3 regions of the Mesorhizobium sp. M7A.F.Ca.ET.027.02.1.1 genome follow, and region 1 is predicted to be linked to each of the others. Evidence: predicted binding sites of a transcription regulator. Region 1 holds the regulator's gene; each other region holds the start of a gene.
What was found. Region 1 encodes LexA, which represses DNA repair genes until DNA is damaged. Its sites were predicted from a motif close to TGTTCNNNNTGTGTTCNG; they were not measured.

Region 1 (11,425 bases):
CGGCGCACGCTCGAACTGCGACACCGGCTCGCCGTCCCAGCTCAGGCCAAGCCAGGAAAGCCCGTCGAGGATGGCAGCCGTCGCGGCTTCATTGGAGCGTTCGCGGTCGGTGTCCTCGATGCGCAGCAGCATCGTGCCGCCAGTGTGCTTCGCATACAGCCAGTTGAACAGCGCCGTGCGCGCGCCGCCTATGTGCAGATAGCCGGTGGGCGAAGGGGCAAAACGGGTGACGACCTTGTCGGACATGGAACTCTCGGAAACCATCTGAAGCGGGGTGCGGTTGCGCGGGCTTTCGCGCGCCCGGCGTTCATGTAGCATAGGGTGTCGAGGGCGCAAGGGGCAGACCCGATGGCTGGACGAGGCTGGGGCTCGGATCAGGGCGAGGACGCTGCCATCGGCGTCAGCGAACGGTCCCTGTTTGCGCCTCGGCCAGCCCCATTACCGCCGCCATCGCCCCTTGTGCCGGATCCCGGCAAGGCGCCCTTGCAAGCGGATGTCGCCGCCTCTGTTCCTGTTGCCGAAACCGGCAGGATCGTTCGCGTGCGCCGGCAAATCAGCCTGACATCACTGCCTCGCCTGCGCCACAGCGTGAACACGGCGGCGAGCCTGGAACTCGACCGGGGCGTGGCCTTCCTGCTGGTGCCGGTCTGCCTGGCGATCGGAGCGATCGGCTATTTTTCGCTGACGGCTGAACCCGACTTTGCGAGACCTGTCGCGGTTGTCATCTTGACGGGGATCTGTGCGCTGGTCTCGCGCTCATGGCCAAAGACCCATCTGTGTTTCATGGCGGCGCTTTTGTGCGCCCTAGGACTGCTTGCTGCCAAGGTCGAGACGTGGCGTGCGGGCACACAAATGTTGGGCTCGGAAATCTCGACGCAGGTGACCGGCCGCGTCGTCTCGCTCGACCGGATGGAAACTGGCCGTATCCGGCTGACCATCGACGTGACATCGACCGCAAGACCGAAACTGCGCTATGCGCCGGAACGGGTGCGGCTTTCGGCACGCAAGATCCCGGCTGACGTGACCGCAGGCTCCCTCATCACTGGATATGCCAAGCTTTTGCCGCCGACCGGGCCGGTGCGGCCGGACAGCTATGATTTCTCCTTCGACAGCTATTTTGCCGGCATCGGCGGCAGCGGGTTCTTTCTCGGCAACCCCAAGCTTGTCGTCAGCGATGGTGGCGACATGTCGCTGCCGGCCCGAATTTCCTCTAGCGTGGAAAATGCCCGCGAGGCCATCGCCGACCATATCAGGGCGAGCGTCGGCGGCGCCGAAGGCGAGATCGCCGCGGCGCTGATCGTCGGCGTGCGCGCCGGCATTCCCGATGACATCAATGAGGCGATGCGACGTACCGGCATCTACCACATCATCTCGATTTCGGGACTGCACATGGCGCTGGTCGCAGGCACCATCATGGGCTTGCTGCGCGGCGCCTTCGCGTTGTTTCCCGACTTTTCCGCGCGTCGCCCGGTCAAGAAGTATGCCGCCGTCGCCGCACTGTTCTCGATCGCGGCCTATCTCATCATCTCTGGAGTCGTCGTTGCCGCCGAGCGCAGCTTCATCATGCTGGCGGTGATGCTGATTGCCGTGCTGTTCGATCGAGCAGCACTCACCATGCGCAATCTGGCGATCTCGGCGATCGCCGTCATCGTGGTGTCGCCGCATGAGGTGGTCGGCCCGAGTTTTCAGATGTCGTTCGCCGCGACCGCGGCTCTGGTCGGCGCCTATGCCGGCTGGGCCGTTCACCGCGCGGGAAAAGCAAGACCGCCGCCCCCAAAGCGATCCATGCCCGGTTTCCTGACGCGAAAGTTCGTGCTCGCGGCAACCGGCCTTGCCATGACCTCCATCATCGCCGGCAGCGCCACGACGCTGTTTGCCATCTGGCATTTTCAGCGTGTGTCGCCGCTCAGCCTGTTCGCCAATCTGGCGGTTATGCCGATCGTCACCGTCGTCATGTTCCTGGCTGTCGCAAGCGCGCTGCTGATGCCTTTCGGATTGGATTGGCCGGCCCTCTACCTGATGGGCAAGGGTCTGACGGTGATGATCGCCATATCGGGTTGGATCTCCGAACGTTCGCCTGTCGATGCGGTTGGGCTGATTTCGCAGCAATCTGTCCTGCTGGTGACAATTGCCCTGGTCATCGCGACAATGGCGACAACTTGGCTGCGGCTCGCTGCTCTGCCATGCGCGCTGGCAGGCTTGCTGACCGTCTCGGATACGCGCACGCCGGATGTGCTGATCTCGGAGGACGCCCGACTGGTTGCCTTGCCGATCGGCGGTGGCGAACTCGCCGTCAGCCGCGCTCGGCCGAACGAATTCACCGTCGACAACTGGAAACGCGCACTAATATCCGAAACCATCGTCGTGCCGGAGGTGTTCGACAAGGGCGACGGGCAATTCGACGTCGCGGATGCCGTTGAGCTACCGCCGGGATCGCCGTTCTATTGCACCTCAGGCGTCTGCGTGGCCAGGCACACGTCCGGTGCGATCATTGCCTATGTCGAGGACCGCAAGGACACCTGGAAAGCCTGCGGTTTCGCCGAGCTGATCGTCATCAATGACGCCACCGCGTATGACGCCTGTCACAACCCGCTGGTTCTCGTCATCACCAAGCGGCAACTGGCTCGCAAAGGCAGTGCCGCGATCTTCTTCGATCGCCAATCGGCGACCACGCCGGCGACGATCAGCTTCGCCGTGGACAGCCCATACCGGCCCTGGCATGCGCAACGCAAATTCTCGCGCGAGGCGAGGGGGCTGCCACCCTTCAAGAGACCCGAGAAGCCAGTGGCTGAAACGCAGCCGCCTCAGTAGCGGCGGATCAGGCCAACGAGCTTGCCTTGCACCTTGACCCTGTCCGGCCCGAAAATACGGGTTTCATAGGCTGGATTGGCGGCTTCGAGAGCAATCGAAGCGCCCTTGCGGCGGAACCGCTTCAGCGTCGCTTCCTCTTCATCGACCAGCGCCACGATGATCTCGCCGGGGTTCGCCGTGTCGGCATTGCGGATGATGACGGTGTCGCCGTCGAAGATACCGGCCTCGATCATCGAGTCGCCCTTGACCTCCAGCGCATAGTGGGCACCGCCCATGATCATGTCCGGCGGCACCGAGATCGAATGCGTCTGATGCTGGATGGCATCGATCGGCACACCGGCGGCGATACGGCCCATGACCGGGATCGACACGGCGGAGACCGCATCGTCATCATTGCCGGGCGAGGGCATCCGCGAAGGCGCCGGCTTGATCTGCCGGCCAAGGGCACCACCCTGACCGAGACTGCCCTGGATGACGCTTGGCGAAAACTTCTTTGCCGCGTTGAGGCCGGGCGCGATCGAGTCCGGCAATCGCAGCACTTCCAGCGCGCGTGCCCGGTTGGGCAACCGGCGAATAAAGCCGCGCTCCTCAAGTGCGGTGATCAGCCGATGAATCCCGGATTTGGAGGCAAGGTCGAGCGCCTCCTTCATCTCGTCGAAGGATGGCGGAATGCCGCTCTCCTTCAGGCGTTCATGGATGAACATCAGCAGTTCATGTTGCTTGCGTGTCAGCATGGCGGCCCCCAGATTACCTGAAACCAGAATCGAAAAACAAACCCAGAACAAACACTATCTGTTCCAGTTGTGTTCTGCAACCGTTTAAAGTTTAATGAATTTGTTAAGGCTGCTGAAATTATTTGGGCTTGCCAGCGGGTCGCGATCGACAGGCGCCAACCACGGCAATGCGCCTGCTCACATTGAAATCATTATGGTTAATGACCTGTGGCTCATCCTCGACCCAAGGCTTGGCATCATCTGCCGATCGACCTCCACAAGGGACGCTATCAATCTTCGGGACGTTCGTTTGCCGTGAACGAAACGGAGCCAAAACGCCAACGTCTGTTGGCATTTGTGGCTGGAATTCAGCCCTCCGTCATCCGCCGGGCAGTGAGGGCGGCGACGGCAAATCGCGGAGATCGTTGCGTCAGGTAACGGCTTCCTTGACGGCGAAACGCTGGTCCTTCCATGCGCCCGTGCGCAGAATATCCGCCAGCACCTCAACCGCCAGCCACACATCCTTGTAGCCGACATAGAGCGGCGTGAAGCCGAAACGGATGGTCGATGGCGCGCGAAAATCACCGATGACGCCGCGCTCGATCAGCGCCCGCATGATTTGATAGCCGTGATCGTGAAGGAACGACACCTGGCTGCCGCGCCTGGTCGCGTCGCGGGTGGTCTCCAGCGTGAGGCCATAGGCGCCGCACTTTGCTTCGACGAGCTGGATGAACAGTTCCGTCAGCGCGACGCTCTTTTTTCGCAATGCCGCCATGTCGACGTCGTTCCAGATGACAAGCGCGCCTTTGAGCGCCCGCATCGACAGGACCGGCTGGGTGCCGCACAGAAAGCGGCGGATACCGGTGCCGGCAACATACCCCCGTTCGAAGGCAAAGGGCCGCGCATGGCCCCACCAGCCGCTGAGCGGCTGGCTGATATCGCCGTGATGGCGCTGCGCGGCATAGATGAAGGCCGGTGCGCCCGGACCGCCGTTGAGGTACTTGTAAGTGCAGCCGATGGCGAAATCGGCATTTGCCTGATCGAGCTCGACGGGCAGGGCGCCGGCGGTGTGGCATAGATCCCAGACGATCAGCGCTCCGGCCGCATGAGCCTTGCGCGTCAGCGCCGCCATGTCGCGCAGTTCACCCGATTTGTAGTTGACGTGGTTGACCAGCACCACCGCGACGTTTTCGTCGATCAGCTCTTCGATGGTGGGCGCGTCGACGCCCGCGAGGCGCAGCAGGACGCCGTCCCGTGTCGAGGCCACCCCTTCGGCGATGTACAGGTCGGTGGGGAAACTGTCACCCTCGGCGACGATGACCGACCGGCCCGGCCGCATCTCCAGCGCCGCATGCAGCACCTTGTAGATGTTGGTCGACGTCGTGTCGCAGACGACGGTCTGGCCGGCCGCGGCTCCAATCAGGCGTCCGAGTTGATCGCCGAGTTCGATCGGCATCTCGAACCATCCGGCCGTATTCCAGGCTCGGATGAGGTCCTGGGCCCATTCCTGGGTTGCCGCCTGCTGCAGCTCGCCGAAAACGGCATGAGACGCTGCCCCCAGTGAATTGCCGTCGAGATAGATCACCCCCTCCGGCAGAATGAAACGGTCGCGCATGGCCCGCAGCGGATCTGTGGCATCCATCGCTTCGACTGCGGCGAGATCAGGAAATCCACTCATGGTCAGTCAGTCCCCGGTTGTTCGCGAAGGGTGTTCCGCCGCCGCGCGTCGCTGTTTTCATTTCGACGATGTCAGAGCCGGGTGCGGACCGTCCACAGTTCCGGGAACAGCACCACCTCGAGCATCTTCTTCAGATACGAAGCACCCGACGTGCCGCCGGTGCCGCGTTTCAGACCGATAATGCGCTCAACCGTGGTGACGTGGTTGAAGCGCCAGCGGCGGAAATAATCCTCGAAGTCGACCAGCTTCTCTGCCAGTTCGTAGAACATCCAGTAGCGCTGCGGATCGCGGTAAATGGTTTGCCAGGCGACCAGCACCTCTTCATTCTCGGTTCGCGTCTCACGCCAGCCCGTGCGCTTGGCATCGGCACCGATGTCGAATCCGTTGCGCGCAAGCAGCAGCAGCGCTTCGTCGTAGAGCGATGGTTCGGTCAGGATCGCTTCCAGCTTTCCGCTCAGGTCGGGCCGGTGCTTGTGCGGCCCGAGCATGGCCAGGTTGCGGTTGCCGGCCATGAACTCGATGGCGCGATACTGCCAGGACTGGAAACCCGAGGACTGGCCGAGCGCGTCGCGGAACTCGGTGTATTCGCTCGGCGTCATCGTCCGCAGCACATCCCAGGCATTGTTCAGCTGCTCGAAGATCCGCGCAACGCGCGACAGCATCTTGAAGCTCGGCTCGAGCCGGTCGGCGCGGATGGAACGGATCGCGGCGCCGATCTCGTGCAGAGCGAGCTTCATCCAGAGTTCGGAGGTCTGATGCTGGATGATGAACAGCATCTCGTCATGCGCCGATGACAGCGGCGTTTGGGCCTCCAGCACTTTCTCCAGGTGCAGGTAGTCGCTGTAGGACATGCGCTCCTTGAACGACATCTGGGCGCCTTCGGACGCCGGATCGTATGGCTCGCTCAATCGATTTTCTCCGTGCGCAGCCGGAAGCGCTGGATCTTGCCGGTCTGGGTCTTGGGCAGGGCGGCGATGAATTTTACCGATCGCGGATATTTATAGGGCGCGATCATTGCCTTGACATGGTCCTGCAGGCGCTTGGTGGTGAGGGCGTCGGGCGCGACGCCCTGCACCAGCACGACATGCGCCTCGACGATCTGGCCGCGCTCGGCGTCCTCGGCGCCAATGACAGCGCATTCGGCGACGTCCGGGTGCGCCAGCAGCGCCGCCTCGACCTCGGGACCGGCGATGTTGTAGCCGGCGCTGACGATCATGTCGTCGGAGCGTGCGGCGAAATGGAAGAAGCCTTCCTCGTCCTGCGTGAAGGTATCGCCGGTGAGGTTCCAGCCGTCGCGCACGTATTCCTTCTGCCTGTCATCGGCCATGTAGCGGCAGCCGGTCGGTCCGCGCACCGCAAGCCTGCCGGTCGCGCCGCGTGGCACCTCGCGCATCTCGTCATCGACGACGCGCGCCTCGTAGCCGCCCACCGGCTTTCCGGTCGACGCGGGCTTCATGTCGTCAAAACGGTTGGAGATGAAGATGTGCAGCATCTCGGTGGCTCCGATGCCGTCGAGGATCGGCTTTCCGGTCTTTTGTGTCCACTCTTCGAAAACGGGAGCAGGCAAGGTTTCGCCGGCCGAAACGGCGACGCGCAGCGATGACAGGTCCGCTCCTTCATCCATGGCCTTCAGCATGGCGCGGTAGGCAGTCGGCGCGGTGAAAGAGATCGTCGCTTTGTAGGTCTCGATGATGTGGATCATGTTGGGTGGCGTCGCCTGCTCCAGCAGCGTCGCCGCCGCACCGAAGCGCAGCGGGAAGATGGCGAGTCCGCCAAGGCCGAAGGTGAAGGCCAGCGGCGGCGAGCCGACGAAGATGTCGTCCGGCGTCACCTCCAGGATTTCGCGGGCGTAGGCGTCGGCGATGATCAGCAGGTCGCGGTGAAAATGCATCGTCGCCTTCGGAACGCCTGTTGTGCCCGAGGTGAAGCCGAGCAGGGCAACATCGTCGCGGCCGGTGTCGACTGCGGTGAACGTCACCGGCTTGTCGAGAGCGGCACGATCGAGTTCAGCATCATGGTTGGCGGTGCCGTCGAAACCGATGACCTGCTTGAGGAATGCGCTGTCCTTGGCGCAGGCGGTCATCTCGTCCATCAGCCTGGTGTCGCAGAGCGCGACGGTGATTTCCGCTTTGTCGACGATCTTGGCGAGTTCGCCGGCGCGCAGCATCGGCATGGTGTTGACGACCACGGCGCCAACCTTGGTGGCGGCCAGCCAGCAGGCGACCATTGCGGGGTTGTTGGCCGAACGGATCAGCACCCGGTTGCCCGGCTCGACCCCATAATTCTCGACCAGCGCGTGGGCCAGCCTGTTCGTCCAGTCGGACAGTTCCTTGTAGGTGCGGCGGCGGCCATTGCCGATCAGCGCGGTGTGGTCGCCCAGGCCTTTCTCGACCAGCCTGTCGGTCAGTTCGACACCGGCGTTGAGGCGTTCGGGATAGTCGAAGCCGTCGAGCAGGATTTCAGGCCATTGCTCCGGCGGCGGCAGGTGATCGCGCGTGAACGTGTCGATATGCGCTGAAGGCCCAAGCATGTCGCCGCTCTCCTGTCTGCTGGACGGCCAGTGCGCGAGGCGCCTGACCAGTGATCTGAAGGTCCTGCTTTTTTTGAGGAGGCTTCGTGCCGCAAGTCGCGCCTTGCTCGACGCCACCCGAACGGGGTGACCATTTGCAGGCTTCGGGCAGCACAGCAGACCTCCCATTGTCGGCTGTTCGTGCGGGCAGGATCGCACCAGTCGAAATTTGTTTCAAGCCTAAAATGTTTTTGCCCTAGAGCATTGACGCATGGCGTGGCGGTGGCCATTGCTAGCGGAACAGCGATGCCGTTTTTGGGGAAGGGCGCAGATGTTCGAACGTCACATCGTCGATTGGGATGATGCCTATGCCAACGGTGCGAATATCGCCGGCAGCGACCGATGGCCGGCCGCGTGGGTGGAGCCTGCGCAAGCGTTTCGTGACGCACTCTCGGCGCAGGGCCGGGCACGGCTCGACATCACCTATGGCGATGGGCGACGCAATCGGCTCGATCTCTTCCTCCCCAGCGCCACGCCCAAAGGGTTGGTGGTGTTCATCCATGGCGGTTACTGGAAGGCGTTCGACAAGAGTTTCTGGTCGCATCTCGCCAATGGTGCGGTCAGCAGCGGCTTTGCCGTGGCGATGCCGTCCTACACGCTGTGCCCGGACTTACGCATCGCCGGCATCGTCCAGGAGATCGGCGTGGCGATCGGCAAGGCGGCGGCAATGGTCGACGGGCCGCTGATGCTGACCGGACATTCGGCCGGCGGCCATCTTGCCAGCCGGATGGTGACGACAACCACGCCTCTGGCGGACGATGTGGCGCGGCGCGTGCGCCATGTCGTTTCGATTTCGGGTGTCCACGATCTGCGTCCGATCATGCGCACCGAGATGAACGCGATTCTGGCCATCGACGAGGCCGAGGCGTTGGCGGAAAGCCCGGCACTGTTGCGGCCCATGGATGGTGTCCGCATCACCTGTTGGGCCGGTGGTGGCGAGCGCGCCGAGTTCCTGCGTCAGAACGCCTTGCTTGCCAACATCTGGACGGGCCTCGGTGCTGCAACCAGCACCGTGGTCGAGCCCGACCGGCATCATTTCAGCATTGTCGACGGCCTTGCCGATCCGGCCCACCCACTGAGCCGCGCCTTGATATCGGGCTAGCACCGAGATCATTTTCCATTTTTTTATTAATGGTTTGTCTTGTTCTGCTTCAGCGCAGCATCAGTACGCTGCAGGCCTCGCCAGCAGCTGCTGCGGGGGCAAACGGCGCCCGCACGATCAGCCCGTTGGCGTCGGCCAGCATTCTCAGCATCGAGGAATCCTGGATACCGAACGGCGTCGCCACCAGCACGCCGTCATCTTCCCTGACCACGGCTCGGACGTAGTCCTGGCGCAGATCATTGGCCGGCATGGCGGCACCCAACCGCGCCGGACGAATGTCCTGGCGATGATTGCGGCCGCCGAGCCGCGCCAGCAGCGGCTTCAGGAACAATTGCGAGCAGACCAGGCTTGCCACCGGATTGCCGGGCAGGCCGATGCACCTGATATCGCCGAGGCGGCCGAACATCAGCGGCTTGCCAGGACGCATGGCGATCTTCCAGAAGCCGAGCGTCATGCCTTCGCCGGTCAGCACGTCGTGGATCAGGTCGTGATCGCCGACCGAGGCGCCACCAAGCGTCACAATGACATCCGCACCGGCCGCGACCGCTTTTTGCACCAGTTCGGCGATAGCATCCTTGCGATCGGCGGCAATGCCGAGATCGAGCGCGCGGGCGCCGACCGAGTGTGCGGTGGCGGCGACGCCATAGGCATTCGATGAAATGATCTGGTCCGGGCCGAGATCGCTGCCCGGCGGCAGCAATTCGTCGCCGGTGGCGATAATGGCGACCAGCGGCCGTTTCACCACGCTGACCCGAGGATGGTTGGCCGATGCTGCCAGCGACAGTGCCGCCGGGTCGAGCAAGCGGCCTTTTTCCAGCAGCATGTCGCCTGTTGAAAAATCGAGCCCGATGCGGCGGATATTGCGCCATTGCGCCGTTGGCTCGGTCACTTCGATTTCGCCGCCGCCGAGATCGCGGACATTCTCCTGGATGACGATGGTGTCGGCGCCTTCGGGCAGCGGCGCGCCGGTGAAGATGCGCACGGCCTGCGTCTGGCCGACCGTGCCGTCGAAGCCACGCCCAGCCGGCGCCATGCCGATCACCGACAGCCTGGATGGGACCGACGTGACGTCGGCGGCGCGCGCTGCATAGCCGTCCATGGCGGAAGCATTGAAAGGCGGCTGGGTGCGAAGTGCCACGACCGGTTCCGCCAGAACACGATCCACAGCCTCGAACAGGGGAACGCTTTCGCCGGCTAGAGGCGCCGCGCCATCAAGCAGGCGTTCAAGCGCCTCCGCGATAGGAACCAGCGCCATCAGGCGCTCGCCTTGTAGTCACCCGACTTGCCACCGGTCTTTTCGACCAGGCGGATGCCGGTGATGACCATGGCGCGGTCTACTGCTTTGGCCATGTCGTAGATGGTCAGGCAGGCGACCGAAGCGGCGGTCAGCGCTTCCATCTCGACACCCGTCTTGCCGGTGACGCGCGCCAGTGCGGTGACCTTCAGGCCGGGCAAAGCATGGTCGGGCTCGATGTCGACGGAAACCTTGGTCAAAAGCAGCGGGTGGCAGAGCGGGATCAGTTCATGCGTCTTCTTCGCCGCCATGATGCCGGCGATGCGCGCGGTGCCGAGCACATCGCCCTTCTTGGCGTTGCCGGCGAGGATCATCTTCAGCGTCTCGGGCTGCATCGCGACAAAGCCTTCGGCGATCGCCGTGCGCGTTGTTTCGTCCTTGTCGCCGACGTCGACCATGTTGGCCTCGCCCTGCGCGCCGAGATGGGTAAGGCCCGATACCATCGTCAGATGGCCTCGGCCAAAGCCTTGCCTGTCAGAAGCAGGCGCGTCGCCGCGGTGACGTCCTGTTGCCGCATCAGGCTCTCGCCGACAAGAAAAGTGCCGATGTCGCTCTTTTGCAGCCTGAGGCAGTCGTCATGCGAGAAAATACCGCTCTCGCTGACCAGCAAGCGGTCGGCCGGAACCATCGTCGCCAGCCGCATGGAAGTGTCGAGGCTGGTCTCGAATGTGCGCAGATTGCGGTTGTTGATGCCGATCAGCCGCGACGACAGTTTTAGCGCGCGCTGCGTCTCGGTCTCGTCGTGCACTTCGACCAGTGCATCCATGCCGAGTTCGAAGGCCGTCGCCTCGAGCTCGCTGGCCAGGACGTCGTCGACACTGGCCATGATGATCAGGATGGCATCCGCGCCCCAGGCGCGGGCTTCGTAGACCTGATACGGATCGAACAGGAAATCCTTGCGCAGCGCCGGCAGCGCGACGGCGGCTCGCGCCCAGGTGAGAAATTCGGGCGCACCCTGGAAGGACGGTGCATCGGTCAGCACCGAAAGACAGGCAGCACCACCCTTGGCATAGGCCTGCGCCAGCGCCGGTGGATCGAAATCGGCACGGATCAGACCCTTGGAAGGGCTCGCCTTCTTGATCTCGGCGATTAGCGCGAAGGCGCCGGATTTGCGCTTCGCTTCCAGTGCGGCAAGAAAGCCGCGCGGTGCGTCGGCGTCTTTTGCCCGGGCCTTGATTTCGGCCAACGGCACGCGTGCCTTTGCTGCCGCGATCTCGTCGCGCTTGTAGGCCTCGATCTTGCGAAGAATGTCAGACAC
Region 2 (4,615 bases), on a different contig from region 1:
GATGGCCGAAGTCGCGTTTTCCGTCCGCTTCGATTTGGTCCATTATCTCGGAAAATTCATCGCCTATTGCATTTTCAGCAGCGAACGCCGAACGAATGGCATCCCACGCGGAAAGTCCCGGCTCCGGTTTGGCTTCTTTCTCCGCGACCATGCCTTTACGCAAGAGATCGATCGCCTTGCCCGACAGACTTTGGCCGCCCTTGCGCGCCGCGTGTTCAATTTCGCGCTTCAAGGGTTCGGGAATATCTCTGATCAACATATCGCCCATGGATGCCTCCAAGATTTGATATCTCTGATATCACCCCCGGAGTCATTGATCAACAAGAGTTCCGCCCCTTCACCCAGCCACTCAAAACGGTCCATTAAGTCTACACCAACTGTTCAGGCGTATGCTTCGCGGATCTGTCCTGGGAGCTTCATATGCAGCGCGCTCAAAATCCCTTGGGGAAACGCAGGAAGCCAATAGCTGAATACAAATCGGTCGAAGAACGATACGAGAAAGGCGAATTGTCGAGGCGAAGAGAGAGCAATTTCGCCATTTATAACACCCTGCTAATGATGGTGTTAGCCGTGGTTGTCTCTCTGGTGCTGATCATCTCGCCAGAATCTCGCGCGCTTGCATTAGAGATCGGTGCAAAAGCGTTCGAGCTTGGCAGGGATTGGGTTTTGCGTGGCGTGCTCGAATGATCCCTATCCCGCCAGCTTGCCCGGCGCCTTGTCCCTGGCGAGCTTCTTGAATTTCTTCACCACCATGTCGCGCTTCAGCTTCGAGATGTGGTCGATGAACAGGACGCCATTGAGGTGGTCGATCTCATGCTGCAGGCAGGTCGCCATCAGGCCTTCGGCCTCCATATCCTGCAATTTGCCGTCGCGGTCGAGATACTTGACCCGCACAGCGGCCGGGCGTTCGACCTCGGCGTAATAATCCGGGATCGACAGGCAGCCTTCCTCGTAGACGGAGCGCGCATCTGCGCTCTCCAGGATTTCCGGATTGATGAAGACATGCGGCGCCGGCGTCTCGTCTTCCTTGGCCAGATCGATCACCAGTAAGCGCAGCGGTTCGCCGATCTGGATCGCCGCCAGCCCGATACCCGGCGCGTCATACATGGTCGCCAGCATGTCGTCGGCTAATCTGCGCAAAGACGCGTCGACACGCTCCACGGGCTTGGAAACCTGGCGCAGGATGGGGTCGGGAAGGATGATGAGCGGCTTGATCGACATGGCGTTCCACCTAAGACCTCCAGAGAAAAGCGTCAACCGGTAGGCTGGAGGCTCGTTCACGTTTTGATCTGTGCCGGCAGCGCGAATCGTTTATGCTGTCCACATGAATGATTTGAGCACCATCCTTTCCGAACCTGTCGCCCGGCTTGGCGCCACAACCGTCACGCTCGGCCATGCGCTGGCCTTCGGCGCTTTGCTGTTTCTGGCCCTGTTCGTGGCGCTGGTCATTGCGCTGTGGCGGTCGGCGAAGGCGCGCGCCGTCGCGGCTGCGGAAGCCGCCGATCATGCCCGCGATGCGGAAGTGCGGATGGCCGGCATTCTGCAAAGCCAGGCCGAAATGCAGGGTCGTATGGGCGCCATCGCCGAAGTGTTCGGCGCACGGCAGGCGGAGCTGACGCAATCGATCGGCCAGCGCCTCGACGCCATGACCGGCCGGCTCGGCCAGACCATGACCGAGCAGACCAAATCCACGCATGAGAGTCTGGCCAAATTGCAGGAGCGGCTGGCCATCATCGATGTCGCGCAGGGCAACATCCAGTCGCTCGCCGGCCAGGTGGTGCAGCTGCAGGCGATCCTCTCCAATAAGCAGACGCGCGGCGCCTTCGGCCAGTCGCGCATGGAGGCGATCGTCGCCGACGGCCTGCCGCACGGCGCCTATGAATTCCAGGCGACGCTGTCGAACGGCAGCCGTCCTGACTGCCTAGTGAAGATGCCGAACGGCGCACCGTCGCTGGCCATCGACGCCAAGTTTCCGCTCGAAGCCTGGAATGCCATCCGCGCCGCCGACGGCGCCGACCTGCAGAAGGCCGCCTCGCAGGCCTTCCGCCGCGACATCGAGATCCATGTCCGCGATATCTCGGAAAAATACCTGATCCAGGGCGAGACGCAGGACACCGCCTTCATGTTCGTGCCGTCGGAATCGGTGTTCGCCGAGATCCACGAGAATTTCGAGGCGATCGTCCACAAGGCGCACCGTGCCCGCATCGTCATCGTCTCGCCGTCGCTGCTGATGCTGTCGATCCAGGTCATCCAGGCGATCCTCAAGGATGCCCGCATGCGCGAACAGGCGCACCTGATTCAGGGCGAAGTCATCCGGCTGATGGAGGATGTCGCGCGCGTCGACGAGCGGGTGCGCAAGCTGCAGGTGCATTTCGGTCAGTCGGCCAAGGACATCGACGACATCCTGGTTTCGACGTCGAAGGTCACCAAGCGCGGCCAGAAGATCGAGGCACTGGAATTCGGCGCGCAGCCCGACGGCGATGCCGCCGCGGACGCAGCGTCACGGGCTCCCGCCGCGAAGGTCGATACTGGCGCGCGCGTTGCCGATTCGAAAACCGGGCAGCTCAGGCTGAGGGTCGTCGAAGGCGACGATTGAGGCGCGGCGCCGGACCGGCGCTACTGCTCTTCCTTGGTCGTCATACCCGGGAATTCCGGCAACCAGGGCAGCGCCGAGCGGTGCCAGCTTTGCCGTCTCGGGACTAACTGTTCACGTTGTCGCGCCGTGCCGACCCGGATGCCATAAACCTTCGGCCCGTCGCCAACCGATGTCGCGTAGAGATGCGAGCCGCACTCGCCGCAAAAGCCCTGCGCGCGCTTGTCGCCGCTCGATCCTGTCTTGATATAGACCTTTGGCGCACCCTTGGTGATCCGGTAGTGGCCTTCCGGCGCGCCCACGGTCACGCGAAAAGCCGTTCCGGTCAGTTGTTGGCAATCGGTGCAGTGGCAGATTCCGGTGTTCTCCGGGTCGACCTCCGCCTCGTAGGTGATGGCGCCACAATGGCAGCCGCCGTCGATTTTCATCTTCGCTCCTCCAAACTCCCTTTAATCCTAGCGGGTCAAGGCAGCCAGGCAATGGCGCGGCGCTAGTCCAGAGCCGGATCGGATGCGGTGTCGATCAGCTTGCGCCGCTTCTCCCAGGTGCCTGCCGTCTGTGGCTTGACGAACAGCCGTGTGATCTCCGGCATCTCCTTCTTCAGCTGCGCCTCCAGGCGCTCGACGCAAGCTTCGATCTCGGGCGCCGTCAAATGGTCCTCGAACTCGATGCTCAGGCCGGCGACAATCTCTGCCGGCCCCATATGGACGGTCAGGACGCCGTTCGCCCGCTGCACCGCCTGATCCTGCTGGGCGATCGCCAGCACCTTCATCTGCACCTCGGGCGATGCCGGCTCGCCGATCAGCAGGCCCTTGCTTTCGCGGGCCAGGAAGATCGCCGTCGCGCCCAGGATCAGCCCAATGCCGATCGAGGCGGCGCCGTCGAGTTCTGGCATTTCCAGAACTTCCGCCGCCAGGATGCCGGCGAACGCGACGATCAGGCCGAGAAGCGCTGCACTGTCCTCGAACAGCACGGTGTAGACGCTCGGGTCCTTGCTCGACTGCACCGCCCGCAGCCAACCCTGCTTGCCTTCTGCTGGCGGAACTCCTTCAGCGCTACCCACCACGAACTGCCTTCGAACAGGAAGGAAAGGCCGAGCACGATGTAGGTCACCTCGGCGTTGGCGACCGGCTCCGGCGCCATCATATGGGTCACGCCTTCGTAGAACGACACGCCGGCGCCCAGCGCGAAGACGAGGAGCGCGACGATGAAGCTCCAGAAGTAGAGTTCGCGGCCGTGACCGAGCGGATGCGTCCGGTCGGCCGGGCGGGCGGCGCGGTGCATGCCGTAGAGCAGCAGGCCGCCATTGCCGGTATCGACCAGCGAATGCACGCCCTCCGACAGCATCGCCGAACTGCCGGTGAAGGCGGCGGCGGCGAACTTGGTCAGCGCGATGGCGAAATTGCCGGCGAGCGCCGCGTAGATCACCTTTTTTGAGCCGCCGTGCCCGGCCATGGCATTTGTTCCCATTCAAGGCGCAGTCTAGCGGCCAGGCCGCTAAAGCTCCACAGGCATCACACCGCGCGAATGTCGGGTCGTCCAAGCCAGCGGTCATGAGAGATCGGCCTATGGAAAACGGCGACTACTCGACGATCTCGCTGGTCCACACCTTGAAGCCGGCAAGCGTTCCCGGGCCGAATATATGGGTCAGCGGCACGTCGGCGGCGTCGCGGCCGGAGGCGATCAGGATGCGGCCGATGCGCGGTGCATTGTTGCGCGGGTCGAAGACATGCCAGCGGCCGCCGAGATAGACTTCCATCCAGGCGCAGAAATCCATGCTCGCCCATGGTTTCGGCATACCGATGTCGCTGATGTAGCCGGTGCAATAGCGCGTTGGGATGTTGAGCGCCCGGCAGAAGGTGACCGCGAGATGCGCGTAGTCTCGGCACACGCCGCTCTGTTCGCGATACGCTTCCGCGGCGGTGCGTGTCGGCCGAGCATTGCCGTAGTTGAAGACGATGTGGTTGTGGACGAAGTCGCAGACCGCCTGCACGCGCGGAATGCCCAGCGGCGTGTTGCCGA
Region 3 (14,459 bases), on a different contig from region 1:
GCTTTTTCAATTCCGCATTCAGCGCATAGCGGTCAAAGGCTTGCAGATCATCGTCCATCGCTCGTCTCCGCTCGGAAAAGCAGGCTTGCGTCGCCATAGGAATAGAATCTGTAACGGTTCTCGATCGCATGGGCATAGGCCGCACGCATCGTGTCGAGGCCGCTGAAGGCCGAGACAAGCATGAACAGCGTCGAGCGCGGCAGATGGAAATTGGTCATCAGCACGTCGGCGGTGCGAAAACGGTAGCCGGGCGTGATGAAGATATCGGTCGGACCGGACCACGCAGCCAGAGTACCGTCCTCACGCGCCGCACTCTCCAGCAGTCGCAGCGAGGTCGTGCCGACGGCAACGACGCGCCCGCCTCTTGCTCTTGCGGCATTCAGGGCGTCCGCAGTGGCTTCGCTGACCGAACCGGTCTCGGCATGCATCTTGTGGTCGGCGGTGTCGTCGGCCTTCACCGGCAGGAACGTACCGGCGCCGACATGCAAGGTGACGAAGCGGCGTTCGATGCCCTTGCTGTCAAGCGCTGCAAAAAGCTCCGGCGTGAAATGCAGGCCCGCTGTCGGAGCCGCGACGGCGCCTTCCTCGCTTGCATAGATGGTCTGGTAGTCGGCCCGGTCGCGTTCGTCGTCGTCGCGTTTCGAGGCGATGTAGGGCGGCAGCGGAATGTGGCCGACCGCGTGCAGTGCCTCGTCGAGGAAGGGCCCCGACAGGTCGAAGCCGAGCAGTGCTTCGCCGCCCTCGCCTTTCTCGATCACCGTGGCGTCGAGCTGACCGAGGAAACAGGAATTGCCGTCATGGCCGAAATGGATGCGGTCGCCGGCGGCTATGCGCTTGCCCGGCCGCATGAAGGCCAGCCAGCGGTCCGGCGCCATGCGCATATGCAGCGTGGCTTCGACCTGCGCCGTCGCTTCGCCCCGCCGCCTTATGCCTTTGAGCTGCGCTGGAATGACCTTGGTGTCGTTGAACACCAGCACGTCGCCGGCCCTGAGCAAGGACGGCAGGTCGCCAACCGTCCAGTCATCGAGCCCTTCGCCTGATTTGACCAGAAGCATCTTGGCGCTGTCACGCGGCTGCGCCGGGCGGAGCGCGATGCGCTCCTCCGGCAAGTCGAAGTCAAAGAGATCGACGCGCATCAGTAGAGCCGGACGAGCAGCGCTCCGGCCAAGAGCAGCACCGCGCCGGCAACGCGGCCGAGCGAGATTTCACGCACCGCGACGCCGAGGAAGCCGACGCGGTCGATGAGCATGCCGGCCAGCAACTGGCCGGCGACCAGAAACGCCATCAGCGCGGCAGCACCTATGCGTGGCGTGAGAATCGTCGACAGCGTGACATAGAAACCGCCCAGCATGCCGCCGGCCACGAACAGCCAGGGCGCCGGCGCCTTCCAGTCGAGCGAGATGCCTTGCAGCTTCACCACCGTGACGGAGATGATACCGAGCACGATCGCGCCCGACAGGAACGAAAACGCAGCCGCCGCGACCGGGAGGCCCAAGCCGCGTGCCAGCTGCGAATTGATCGGCGCCTGAATGGCAATGAAGGCGCCGGACAGGATGCCGAGAAGCGACCAGACGACGCCCATCATTGTCGTTTGCCCTTACTTGACGTCGGCCGCGACCTTCAGCGACACGATCTTGTCGGGATCCTGCACCGGCTCGCCGCGCTTGATCTTGTCGACATTGTCCATGCCTTCGATGACCTGGCCCCAGACCGTGTACTGGCGGTTGAGGAAGGCGGCATCGTCGAAGCAGATGAAGAACTGCGAATTGGCCGAGTTCGGGTTCTGCGAGCGGGCCATCGAGCAGGTGCCGCGAGCATGGTTGGCGTTGGAGAATTCAGCCTTCAAATCCGGCTTTTCAGAGCCGCCCATGCCCGCGCGGGACGGCGCGAAGGAAGGCTTGCTCGAATTGCCGAACTTGACGTCGCCGGTCTGCGCCATGAAACCCTCGATGACGCGGTGGAAGACCACGCCGTCATAGGCGCCTTCCCTGGCCAGTTCCTTGATGCGGCCGACATGGCCGGGCGCCAGGTCGGGGAAAAGTTCTATGACGACCGTGCCCTTAGTCGTTTCCATGATGAGCGCGTTCTCGCGGTCCTTGATTTCGGCCATGTCAGATATCCTTTTGAGTAAACAGAGTTATTCGACAATTTACTTGTCGGCGGCGATGCGCACCTTGATCATCCGGTCGGGATCGGTGACCGTGCCGTTGTCCGCCTGATCGCCCTTCTTGATGTGATCCACCAGGTCCATGCCGCTGACGACATTGCCGACGATCGTGTACTGGCCATCGAGGGGCGGTGCCGGAGCGAACATGATGAAGAACTGCGAATTGGCCGAATTGGGGTCCTGCGAGCGGGCCATGCCGACCACGCCGCGCTTATAATGTTCGGTCTGTGAGAATTCGGCCGGCAGGTCGGGCAGGTCGGAACCGCCGGTGCCGGCGGCCTCGGCGCTGAAACCCTTTTTCATATTGCCGAACTTGACGTCGCCGGTCTGCGCCATGAAGCCGTCGATGACGCGGTGGAAGGCGACGTTGTCATAGGCGCCTTGGCGCACCAGCTTCTTGATCTGCTCGACATGCTTTGGCGCCAGATCGGGCCTCAGCGCAATGGTGACGTCGCCGTCCTTCAGCGTGATGATCATTGTGTTTTCCGGGTCGGCGGCGAAAGCCGAGACCGACACAGCCACAAGACCGGCGAGCACGACAAGGAACGAGGCTAGCTTTTTCAGCTGCATGGTTTTCTCCGAAAACTTACTTCTTGAACTTGGCTGTGAGCGCACCGGCAACCGCCGCCGGCACGAAGGGGCGAATGTCGCCGCCCATCGAGGCAATCTGGCGAACAAGTGTGGCGGTAATGGTGCGTACCGAAGGACTGGCGGGCAGAAAAACCGTCTGCAGTTGAGGCGCCATGGTCTCGTTCATGCCGGCCATCTGCATCTCATAGTCGAGGTCGGTGCCGTCGCGCAGGCCGCGGATCATGATCGAGGCGCCCTGCTTCCTGGCGGCGTCGATGACCAGCCCGTCGAAGGCGACGACCTTGATGCGGGCACCGTCGCTGCCGAATTCCGTCTTCGTCGCCGTCTCGATCAGCTTCACCCGCTCCTCGAACGAAAACAGCGGTTGCTTGCCCGGATGGATGCCGATCGCCGCATAAACGATATCCGCCACGGCCAGCGAGGCCTTCAGCACATCGAGATGGCCGTTGGTCAGCGGGTCGAAGGAGCCGGCATAGAGGGCAATGCGTTCAGTCATGGCAGGTGCTTCTAATGCATGATCCCAAAAAGTGGAAACCGGTTTTTGGAAAAGATCATGCTCAAATGAAAGCTAGAGCCCGTTCCGTCTTCCGTCCATCAAGATGGGACAGGCTCTAGCGAGCCTCTCTCGCAAAGGCAAATCCGATCGGCGCGCCGGCCGTGAACCTTTTCCGGCACATGAACCACAGATGAACACGCTGATCACGAAGCCTTCACGCAGCGTTCACTAGGTTGCACCTTAATAAGATGAAACCAAAATCCCATCTATCCGTTGTTAGGCGCAGGAGAACACGCACATGCTGATCTACATGCTCGCCACCGCAATGACCGTCGCCATGCTGATCGCCACCGTATTTGGGCTGCATCAGGAGGCGCAACGCATCCGCGTCAAGGCAAACACCAAGCGCTTCGAAGGCTTCGGCCCGCGCAAGCCATATCGTCACTACTGATAAAGCCTGAACTTGCTGCCGCGCCGGCCACCTGGCCGGCGTTGCTATGTCAAAACCCGGGTGCCGGACTTAGTCCGCACCCTCCGGACCGGCGTCAGGCGCCGGAGCGGCATCAGCACCGCCCTCGACCGTCTCATCGCTTTCTTCGTCCGCTTGCGGTTCCGAGATCCGCTCGACCGAAACCACCTTTTCGCCTTCAGCCGTGTTGAAGATGGTCACGCCCTTGGTGGCGCGGCTGGCGAAACGGATGCCGTTGACCGGAACCCGGATGACGGTGCCGCCGTCCGACACCAGCATGATCTGGTCGTCATTGCCGACCGGGAACGTCGCCACCAGCCTGCCAATCTCGGCTGCCTTCGACACATCGGTGGCGCGGATGCCTTTGCCGCCGCGTCCGGTCAGCCGGAAATCATAGGACGACGAACGCTTGCCGTAGCCGAACTCGGTGACCGTCAGCACGTACTGTTCGTGCGCCTTGAGCTCTTCGTATCGGTTGTCGGAAAGCTCCGTCTCCTCGCCGATCTCCTCATTGGTCAGCGCGATCTCTTCCTCTTCGCCGGTCGTTTCCGTGGCAAGCCGCCGCTCCGCCGCCGCGCGCTTCAGGTAAGCGGCGCGTTCCGCTGGCGAAGCATCGACATGCTCTATCACCGACATCGAGATGATGCGGTCGGTCTCGGCCATGGTTATGCCGCGCACACCGACCGAATTGCGGCTCTGGAAGACGCGCACGTCGCCGACGGAGAAGCGTATGCACTGGCCGGAACTGGCGGTCAGCAGCACGTCGTCCTTGTCGGTGCAGGTCTCGACGCCGAGGATCTCGTCGCCTTCTTCCTCCAGCTTCATGGCGATCTTGCCGTTGCGGTTGACCTGGACGAAGTCGGATAGATCGTTGCGGCGCACGGTGCCGCGCGTGGTGGCGAACATCACGTAAAGTTCGCCCCAGCTGGCCTCGTCCTCCGGCAGCGGCATGATGGTGGTGATGCGCTCGCCCTGCTCCAGCGGCAGCATGTTGATCAGCGCCTTGCCGCGTGACTGCGGATTGCCGATCGGCAGCCGCCAGACCTTTTCCTTGTAGACGATGCCGCGCGAGGAGAAGAACAGCACCGGCGTATGGGTGTTGGCCACGAACAGCCGGGTGACGAAATCCTCTTCCTTGGTCGACATGCCGGAGCGGCCCTTGCCGCCGCGACGCTGCGCCCGGTAGAGCGACAGCGGCACGCGCTTGATGTAGCCGGAATGGCTCACCGTCACGACCATGTCCTCGCGCTGGATCAGGTCCTCGTCTTCCATGTCCGAACCGCCGTCGGTGAGTTCGGTGCGGCGCGGCGTGCCGAACTCGTCGCGCACGGCAGCAAGCTCGTCCTTGACGATCTGCTGGACGCGCGCGCGGGACGACAAAATGTCCAGGTAATCGATGATTTCGGCGCCGATCGTGTTCAACTCGTCGGCGATCTCGTCGCGGCCGAGCGCGGTCAGGCGCTGCAGGCGCAGTTCGAGGATGGCGCGCGCCTGTTCCTCTGACAGATTGTAGGTGCCGTCTTCGTTGATCCGGTGACGCGGGTCATCGATCAGGAGGATCAGCGATTCCACGTCGCCAGAGGGCCAGCGCCGCTCCATCAACTGCTCACGCGCCGTCTGCGGATCCGGCGCGGTGCGGATCAGCTTGATGATCTCGTCGATGTTGGCGACTGCGATGGCGAGACCGACCAGCACATGGGCGCGGTCGCGCGCCTTGCGCAGCAGGAATTTCGTCCGCCTTGTGATCACCTCCTCACGGAAGGCGACGAACGCCTTCAGCATATCGGTCAGGTTCATCACTTCCGGCTTGCCGCCGTTCAGTGCCACCATATTGGCGCCGAAGGAGGTCTGCAGCGGCGTGAAGCGGTAGAGCTGGTTGAGGATGACGTCGGCAACGGTGTCGCGCTTCAACTCGATGACGACGCGGTAGCCTTGGCGGTCGCTCTCGTCGCGGATATCGGAAATGCCCTCGATGCGCTTGTCGCGCACCAGTTCAGCCATCTTCTCGATCATCGACGACTTGTTCACCTGGTAGGGAACCTCGGTGATGATGATCGACTCGCGGTCGTTGCCGCGCTGTTCGATGTTGACCTTGCCGCGCATGACGATGGAGCCACGGCCGGTCGAATAGGCGTTGTAGATGCCCGAACGGCCAAGCACGATGCCGCCGGTGGGGAAATCCGGTCCCGGAATGATCTCCATCAACGCCGGCAGGTCGATCGCCGGATTGTCGATGAGGGCGATGGCGCCGTTGCAGATTTCGCTGAGATTATGCGGTGGAATGTTGGTCGCCATGCCGACGGCGATGCCGCCCGAGCCGTTGACCAAAAGGTTGGGAAACCGTGCCGGCAGAACCTTCGGTTCGCTGCCCGACGCGTCGTAAGTGTCCTGGAAATCGACGGTATCCTTGTCGATATCCTCCAAAAGCTCGTGCGCGACCTTGGTCAGCCGCGCTTCCGTGTAGCGCATCGCCGCAGGCGGATCGCCGTCGATGGAGCCGAAATTGCCCTGCCCGTCGATCAACGGAACGCGCAGCGACCAGTCCTGTGCCATGCGCACCAAGGCGTCATAGATGGAGGCGTCGCCATGCGGATGGTATTTACCCATCACGTCGGCGACCGGACGCGCCGACTTCACATATTTGCGGTTCCAGTGGTAGCCGCTCTCATGGGCGGCGAAGAGAATGCGGCGATGCACCGGCTTCAGGCCGTCGCGCACGTCCGGCAGCGCACGGCTGACGATCACGCTCATAGCGTAATCGAGATAGGAGCGCTGCATCTCCTCGACGATGGATATCGGCTCGATGCCGGTGGGGCCGCCGTCGGCGCCGCGCGGTGTCTTCTGGTCGGTCAAATCGGATCACAATCTAATCAGGAATCACTTGGTGCTTATATAGGAAGCAAGCCCGAAACTCCAACCTTCACGGCACTTTTCCAGTGTCATTTTCGGTGGTAATTTCAAATGGATACCGCTGATTGCGACGATATGGCCAAGGCAGTTTTCGCCGCCCTGACGCAAAAGCCTGCGTGTCTGCCTTGGCGGGCACGGGGCCGATTCACGAAGCAGAAACGGCCCATGCGCCACGGCGGCTGCGATACTGGCCCGGCGTCTCCCCGATGATCCGCCGAAAACGACGATTGAAGGTCGACAGATCGTTGAAGCCTGCCTCGAAGGCGATCGCCGAGACCGCATCGTTCGACAGGCGTAGCCGCACCGCCGCCCTGTGCAATCGCGTCCTGAGCAGGAATTGGTAGGGCGTCATGCCCGCCACCTGCCGGAAGATGCGCAGGAAGTGATACGGACTGGTCGCCGTCTCATCGGCAAGTGCTGAAAGCGAGACCGGCCCATCGGCGTCCAGTTCGATCCGCCGCACTGCCTCGGCCACCCGTTTCTGATCGCGGCGGCTCGGCGCGCGCCCGACATGCGTAGCGCCAGAGGCTGTAGCCACGGCAGCACCGGCCAAGCGCAGGGAAAGTTCCTCGAAGGCGTCGATGTCGGCCATCTCGCGCGCGGTCTCCGCCTCGGCCAGGAGTGGCGCCAGTACCGGCAAAGGCGGCAGGCGCGCCGCCTTGAAAGCCAGCTTCCTGGTGCCCGGCACTCCAGCTGCGATTCGTTCCATGTAGGCCGGATCGAAATGGAACGAGAGGCAACGGTCGCCGCTGCCATGCTCGTGCCCGCATTCGTAACATGTGCCGGGATTGCCGAGCAGGAGCGCGCCGGGCGCCAGCATCGCCGTGCCTTGTTGGGCGCGGTAGCGAAACGTGCCGCTGGTGACCGCAGCGACGCAGAAATCCTGATGCGCTTCCTCGAACGGCCGGTCGCTGGCGCCGGCCGTGCAAATGACGTCCGTCACGTGCCAACCGGCTCCGAATGCGAGACTATGCGTGGTCGTCGTCATAGTCGAAATATAGCAATTTTTCCCAAGCTCAGAACCCCGTCACCGCCTACTCCTAACGGTCTCCTGACAAGAAGAGACCGTAGCCATGTTCGATCAATCCTCGTTTGCCGAAGCCCTGCATAGCTCCGGACCGATCGAAGGGCTTGCCGAAAAACTGAGCCTTTACGGCCGCTTCGTCGGCGCCTGGACGTTTGAGGCCTCGCGCCACCTCGAGGACGGCACTGTGCTGACAGGGCGTGGCGAGGTGCATTTCGGCTGGGTGCTGGAAGGCCGGGCGATCCAGGACGTGTGGATCCTGCCCGCGCGGGACGCCGGTCCATCGCCATCCTTGGGCACATGGACTTTTTACGGCACGACGCTGCGCGTCTATGATCCCGGCGCGGATGCCTGGCACATCTTCTGGAGCGACCCGCGCAACCAGTATTTCAGCCGCCAGCTCGGCCGCGCCGAGGGTGACACGATCGTGCAAGTGGGCGCCGACGACACCGGCAGCTCGGTACGCTGGAGCTTTTCACGCATCACCGAAAACTCCTTCCGCTGGCTGGGCGAACGCTCGCAAGACAATGGCGCGACATGGCGGCTGGAAGTCGAGTTCCTGGCGCGGCGAGCGGTTTGATCTACAAGGATTGCAGCAGCCCAGAATAAAAGCGTCGCGATCCTTCGCGCTGCCCTCTGTCCCGCATCAACCACTTTCTCACGAACGGTTCCCACCGAACGGGCTTTGCTCTACCAATATTCTGGCACGGGCACAGCCCGGCGGGAGGGTCAGAGATGCCGAGTTTCGACAGCCTGTTCAACGCTTTCGTCACCATTCTCGTGACCATCGACCCGCCCGGCCTGGCGCCGCTGTTCCTCGCCGTGACGCGCGGCATGAACCGCGAGGAGCGCCAGCAGGTTTCGGTGCGCGCCTCGATCATCGGTTTCCTGGTGATGGCGCTGTTTGCGGTTGCCGGGGCCTCGATCCTGTCGGTGTTCGGCATAACGTTGCCGGCCTTCCGCGTCGCCGGCGGTTTCCTGCTGTTCTTCATCGCCTTCGAGATGGTGTTCGAGCGCCGGCAGGACCGCAAGGAGAAGATCGGCGACGTCGCCATCACCAAGGACATGATCCACAACATCGCCGCCTTCCCGCTGGCGATCCCACTGATCGCGGGCCCTGGTGCCATTTCGGCAACTGTGCTGCTTTCCGGCTCGTTTCAAGGCTTTGCCGCGCAGGCGGCGCTGGTCGGCATCATCTTCGTCTGCCTCGCCATCACCTATCTGGTGTTCGTGCTGTCGGAACGCATAGACCGCATCCTCGGCCAGACCGGCCGCTCGATCCTGACCCGTCTGCTTGGCGTCATCCTGGCGGCACTGGCTGTGCAATTCGTCGCCGACGGTATCAAGGCGCTGATAGCGGGCTGAACGACAGTCCCTACTGCCTACTGCCTACTGCCTACTGCCTACTGCCTACTGCCTACTGCCTACTTCGCCACCGTATCGATGACCTCGAAATCGTGGGTAATCGTGGCGGTCTTGGCCAGCATCGCGGAGGCCGAGCAATATTTTTCGATCGAAAGGTCGATCGCGCGTTTCACCTTGACGCTGGAGAGTGCCCTGCCCTTGACGACGAAATGCATGTGGATGCGGGTGAACACTCTTGGCTCGGTTTCGGCCCGCTCGGCATCAAGCTCGACCACGCAGTCCTCGACCGCCTCGCGGCCCTTTTCGAGGATATGCACGACATCATAGGCCGAACAGCCACCGGTGCCGATCAGCACCAACTCCATCGGGCTTGGACCCGGCGTCCTGCCTTCCGGTCCGTGCGCTGTTCCGAGCACGACCTTGTGACCGCTGCCGGATTCCCCGACGAAGGTGCGCTCCTCGACCCACTTTACCCGTGCTTTCACCCAACTCGTCCTCTCACCGTATTTCGTTGATCGGCCCGGTCAGCCTCAATCACGATGCAAAACCCCGAAAGTCCATGAACGACTCTCGGGGCACTGTGTCCGACATAACTGTTGCGATCAGAACGGGATTTCGTCATCCAATTCGCGCGACGAACCACCGCCGCCGCCGCTCTTGGCACCGCCGCCACCGCGATTGAAGCCTTCGCTCGGGCTGGACTGGCCGAAATCGGAACCACGGCTGCTGCCGCCACCGGTATAGCCGCCGACCTGACCGCCCTCGCCCTGTCCGCGTGCGTCGAGCATCTGCAGCTCCCCGCGGAATTTCTGCAGCACGACTTCCGTCGTGTACTTGTCGGCACCGGTCTGGTCCTGCCATTTGCGCGTCTGCAACTGGCCCTCGACATAGACCTTCATGCCCTTCTTCAGATACTGCTCCGCCACCTTGGCGATGCCCTCATTGAAGATGACGACGTTGTGCCACTCGGTTTTTTCCTTGCGTTCGCCGGAATTCTTGTCGCGCCAGCTTTCCGATGTGGCGATGCGGATGTTGACGACCGGCTCACCCGAATTCAGGCGACGGATTTCGGGATCCGCGCCGAGATTGCCGACCAGAATGACCTTGTTGACGCTACCCGCCATGATATTTCTCCGCGCTCATCCGAAACAAATTTTTGTCGCAGCACCTTACAGGCTGCGGGCGATCGCCGCTTGCCATGGCTGCCTTTACCCACAAGGTTTTTTGTTCCCTTTTCGTTCTTATCCGCATCGCTGCTTATTGTCAAGGAATGGCAGCAACGCCGAAGCCGATCATATGGGCCCGAAAACATCGCTTGCCAAATCGATAAGTATGCACTTATGCTTTTGGCATGATCGAAGCAGAGATTTTTCGCGCACTGGCCGACCCGACGCGCCGCGCCGTCTTTGAGCGGCTGGCCGCCGGCGAGATGAGCGTGTCGGAATTGCGCACCGGGATGACGGTGTCGCAGCCCGCGGTGTCGCAGCATCTGGCGGTGCTGCGTGGCGCCGGGCTGGTGGTCGAGCGGCGAGCCGGCCGCAACGCCTATTACCGCGCCGATCCGCAGGGGCTCGCCCCCTTGCTCTCCTGGATCGAACGCTACCGGACATTCTGGCCGGAGCGCATCGAAAGGCTGAAGGCGGTTTTGAAGGACATGGATCAATGAAGAAGGCGGGATTAGCGGCCAACGACGGCCAAGGCGACGCCGCGGATGCGCTTGAGTTCGAGTACGAGCTTGCCGAGCCGCCGGAAAAGGTCTGGCGGGCCCTGACCATACCGGAATTGCTGGCCGCCTGGATGATGCCGAACGACATCAGCCCCGAGATCGGCAACCGTTTTGCCTTCGCCGGACCGGACACGCCGATCGAATGCGAAATCCTCGACGCCGAACCCGGGAAGGTGCTGCGCTATTCCTGGCGGGAGCAGCCGGGCGACGCCGCCAGGCAGGGGCCGCTCGACAGTACCGTCACCTTCACACTTGCCCGAACCGTTTCCGGCGGCACGCATCTGCGCATCGTCCATGACGGCTTAGCCCGCAAGACCATGCCTGCCGTCGCCATGGCAGGCGCCGGCTGCCGGGTTTCGCTCGGTGCGAACAGGTCATCTAAGCCAATCGCCGCAAACACGCCTCGCCTCCTGCTTCGCGCGGCCTGAAAACAAAACGGACGGAGAGAGACAATGAGCGGTGTTGCCAGTCTGGTGCCGATGGTCATCGAGCAATCGAGCCGCGGCGAACGTGCCTTCGACATCTTTTCGCGGCTGCTGCGCGAGCGCATCATCTTCATCAACGGCGAGATCAACGACGACATCTCGGCGCTGGTCTGCGCGCAGCTTTTGTCGCTGGAATCGGACAATCCCGACAAGGAGATCTCGCTCTACATCAACTCGCCGGGCGGCGTGGTGACCAGCGGCTTCGCCATCTACGATACGATGCAATATATCAGCTGCCCGGTGTCCACCGTATGCATGGGCTTTGCCGCCTCGATGGGCTCGTTCCTGCTGATGGCAGGCACACCGGGGCGCCGGATTTCCCTGCCGAATGCCACTATCCTGCTGCATCAGCCGCTGGGTGGGTTCCAGGGCCAGGCATCCGACATCCAGCGCCATGCAGAGCGCATCGGCCGGACGAAACGGCACATGGCCGAACTTTACGCGCAGCATTGCGGCCGCAGCTATGAAGAGGTGGAACGCACGCTCGACCGCGACCACTTCATGACCGCCCGCGAGGCCCAGGCCTGGGGCATCGTCGACCACGTTTTCGACACGCGAAAGAAAGCGGCGTAAGCCAGGGCCGGATCGGAGACCGTCCGGCAGGTTGTCGAAGATTTGACGATGCCGGTCTGGTTCCATCGGCGGCGCGCCACTATAGTCCTGGGATGACCGACACTCATCAGTCCAGATCATTGCACCGCGTCATCGCCGTTGCAGCGCTCGCCATTGCGGCCCTCATCAGCGGCGCGGCACTTGCCGACGACAGTTCGTCGTCGACGCAAAAAAGCGCCCTTCCCGGCGTAACCGGCGACTACCGCATCGCCAAGCCGGCTCCCGAGCCGGACGATGCGCTGCCAGCCGGCGAGAACGGTACATTCAAGATCGGCGATACCGATGTCAGGATTTCCGGCAGCATCACTGTCGATGTCGGCGCCGGCTCGATCGGGCCGCCGCGCCACTGACAGCGCGTCGCGCTGCGCCTGTCGCCCACAAGACAGTCCCAAATAAAAACGGCCCCGCCGTGCCTTGGGCAAACGGACGGGGCCTTTTTGGATCTCAAATCCAATTTTGCCGGGAGTGTACTGCCGGCGTTTGATTTCGGATGCACCGCGGCATTCAGCCGACGATCCGACTAGCAGTCTCTGATTTTTACGAGAGACGGCAGGTCACGGTTTGCCGGCTGGCGAAAACGCTGAACCCTGGCACTTATGCCTGCCTAGGCTCCAGTGACAACTGGAACCCTAGGGGACGATCCGGTGGCGTCATAGCTCCGCTCCTCTGTCCGTTGCGATTGTTGTCAATTCGAAGCACAAATCGCAAATGCCTGCGGCGTCTCGCAGGCCGCCTTTGGGCGGCGAGGCCATCGAAAGACGGCCGTCTTCGTTGACTGCTGGAGACTGCTCCCGTCAGCTGGTGGCGTCAACCATCAATAGCCGGTTACCGAAAAATGTGATCGCCGGGAGGTTACGTGCAAGTCAGTTTTTGCACAGCTTTGTCAGGAGCGTGTTCGGCCTTTGTTCTTTCCGCTTGCCCGTTCACGCGAAAGACGCTTAAACGCTCTCGTCGGGAATTGTGGCGTATCTCGACGTGGCGGCAAAACTACCTACATAGGGGATGGCCGGGAAAACCCGCCATTCCAGGAAATTCCAGATTCTGAGGCGGCGACCGGCTATGGCCGACCATAAATATCTTTCCATTCGCGGGGCGCGCGAACACAATCTGAAGAATGTCGATCTCGACTTGCCGCGTGACAGCCTGATTGTCATGACCGGCCTGTCGGGATCCGGCAAGTCATCGCTTGCCTTCGACACGATCTATGCCGAGGGCCAGCGCCGCTACGTCGAAAGCCTGTCGGCCTACGCGCGGCAATTCCTTGAGATGATGCAGAAGCCTGACGTCGACCAGATCGACGGCCTGTCGCCCGCCATTTCCATCGAGCAGAAGACCACCTCGAAGAACCCGCGTTCAACGGTCGGCACCGTCACCGAGATCTACGACTATATGCGGCTGCTTTTTGCGCGCGTCGGCATCCCCTATTCGCCAGCCACCGGCCTGCCGATCGAGAGCCAGACGGTTTCGCAGATGGTCGACCGCGTGCTGGCGATCGAGGAAGGCACGCGCCTGTTCATCCTGGCGCCGATGGTGCGCGGCCGCAAAGGCGAGTACCGCAAGGAACTCTTGGAGCTGCAGAAGAAGGGCTTTCAACGCGTCAAGGTCGACGGCGTCTTCTATGAGATCGCCGACGTGCCGGCGCTGGACAAGAAGTACAAGCATGACCTCGACGTCGTCGTCGACCGCATCGTCGTGCGCGGCGATCTGGCGACGCGGCTCGCCGATTCCATCGAAACGGCGCTGAAGCTGGCCGATGGGCTGGCGGTCGCCGAATTCGCCGACAAGCCGCTCGATGCCAGCCAGACCGGCGAGGATTCGGTCAACAAGTCGAAGAACGAGACGCATGAGCGCATCCTGTTCTCGGAAAAGTTCGCTTGCCCGGTCTCCGGCTTCACCATTCCGGAAATCGAACCGCGGCTGTTCTCGTTCAACAACCCGTTCGGCGCCTGCCCGACCTGCGACGGTCTCGGCAGCCAGCGTGCCATCGACGGCAATCTGATCGTTCCGGACGAGAACATCTCGCTGCGGGACGGCGCCGTCAGCCCGTGGGCGAAATCGACTTCCCCCTATTACGCTCAAACGCTGGAAGCGCTGGGCAAGGCCTATGGCTTCAAGCTTGGCGACAAGTTCAAGGATTTGTCCGAAGAGGCCAAGGAAGCTATCCTGCACGGCACGGGTGAGCGCGAAATCACCTTCCAGTATGATGACGGCCTGCGCTCCTACAAGACCACCAAGACCTTTGAAGGCGTCATTCCCAATCTCGAGCGGCGCTGGAAAGAGACCGAATCCGCCTGGATGCGTGAAGAGATCGAGCGCTTCATGTCGGCCACGCCCTGCCCGGCCTGCAAGGGTTATCGGCTGAAGCCCGAGTCGCTGGCGGTGAAAATCGCCGGCAGGCACATCGGCGAAGTCACCGAGCTTTCCATTCGCAAGGCCGACCAGTGGTTCACTGACCTGCCGGCGTCGCTCAACGACAAGCAGAACGAGATCGCGGTGCGCGTCTTGAAGGAAATCCGCGAGCGGCTGCGCTTCCTCAACGATGTCGGGCTCGACTATCTGACGCTGTCGCGCAATTCCGGCACGCTGTCGGGCGGCGAGAGCCAGCGCATCCGGC

Region 2: a site for LexA is predicted at 1,275-1,292, ahead of EN749_RS27295 (DNA recombination protein RmuC). Genes of this name have one in related genera too.
Region 3: a site for LexA is predicted at 10,248-10,265, ahead of EN749_RS04075 (single-stranded DNA-binding protein). Genes of this name have one in related genera too.

What each region holds. Positions count from the first base shown of each region.
Region 1 is NZ_RZOL01000165.1:722-12,146, reverse strand. It holds partial or broken gene gltX (glutamate--tRNA ligase) at 1-246, opposite strand, end outside; gene EN749_RS18770 (ComEC/Rec2 family competence protein) at 349-2,811, shown strand; gene lexA (transcriptional repressor LexA) at 2,805-3,545, opposite strand; gene kynU (kynureninase) at 3,955-5,202, opposite strand; gene kynA (tryptophan 2,3-dioxygenase) at 5,274-6,110, opposite strand; gene EN749_RS18750 (AMP-binding protein) at 6,107-7,732, opposite strand; gene EN749_RS18745 (alpha/beta hydrolase) at 8,043-8,873, shown strand; gene glp (gephyrin-like molybdotransferase Glp) at 8,923-10,128, opposite strand; gene moaC (cyclic pyranopterin monophosphate synthase MoaC) at 10,128-10,610, opposite strand; gene trpC (indole-3-glycerol phosphate synthase TrpC) at 10,613-11,425, opposite strand.
Region 2 is NZ_RZOL01000336.1:2,046-6,660, forward strand. It holds gene EN749_RS27280 (plasmid stabilization protein) at 1-268, opposite strand, end outside; gene EN749_RS27285 (hypothetical protein) at 421-687, shown strand; gene def (peptide deformylase) at 691-1,221, opposite strand; gene EN749_RS27295 (DNA recombination protein RmuC) at 1,325-2,596, shown strand; gene EN749_RS27300 (GFA family protein) at 2,617-3,021, opposite strand; partial or broken gene EN749_RS27310 (cation diffusion facilitator family transporter) at 3,084-4,048, opposite strand; partial or broken gene EN749_RS27315 (transglutaminase family protein) at 4,176-4,615, opposite strand, start outside.
Region 3 is NZ_RZOL01000018.1:14,914-29,372, forward strand. It holds gene EN749_RS37600 (hypothetical protein) at 1-58, opposite strand, end outside; gene queA (tRNA preQ1(34) S-adenosylmethionine ribosyltransferase-isomerase QueA) at 48-1,136, opposite strand; gene EN749_RS04025 (DMT family transporter) at 1,136-1,585, opposite strand; gene EN749_RS04030 (peptidylprolyl isomerase) at 1,598-2,110, opposite strand; gene EN749_RS04035 (peptidylprolyl isomerase) at 2,150-2,737, opposite strand; gene coaD (pantetheine-phosphate adenylyltransferase) at 2,754-3,254, opposite strand; gene EN749_RS04045 (hypothetical protein) at 3,553-3,705, shown strand; gene gyrA (DNA gyrase subunit A) at 3,775-6,576, opposite strand; gene EN749_RS04055 (AraC family transcriptional regulator) at 6,779-7,621, opposite strand; gene EN749_RS04060 (hypothetical protein) at 7,707-8,237, shown strand; gene EN749_RS04065 (MarC family protein) at 8,393-9,022, shown strand; gene EN749_RS04070 (OsmC family protein) at 9,082-9,507, opposite strand; gene EN749_RS04075 (single-stranded DNA-binding protein) at 9,625-10,146, opposite strand; gene EN749_RS04080 (metalloregulator ArsR/SmtB family transcription factor) at 10,374-10,688, shown strand; gene EN749_RS04085 (SRPBCC domain-containing protein) at 10,685-11,176, shown strand; gene EN749_RS04090 (ATP-dependent Clp protease proteolytic subunit) at 11,201-11,806, shown strand; gene EN749_RS04095 (hypothetical protein) at 11,899-12,195, shown strand; gene uvrA (excinuclease ABC subunit UvrA) at 12,905-14,459, shown strand, end outside.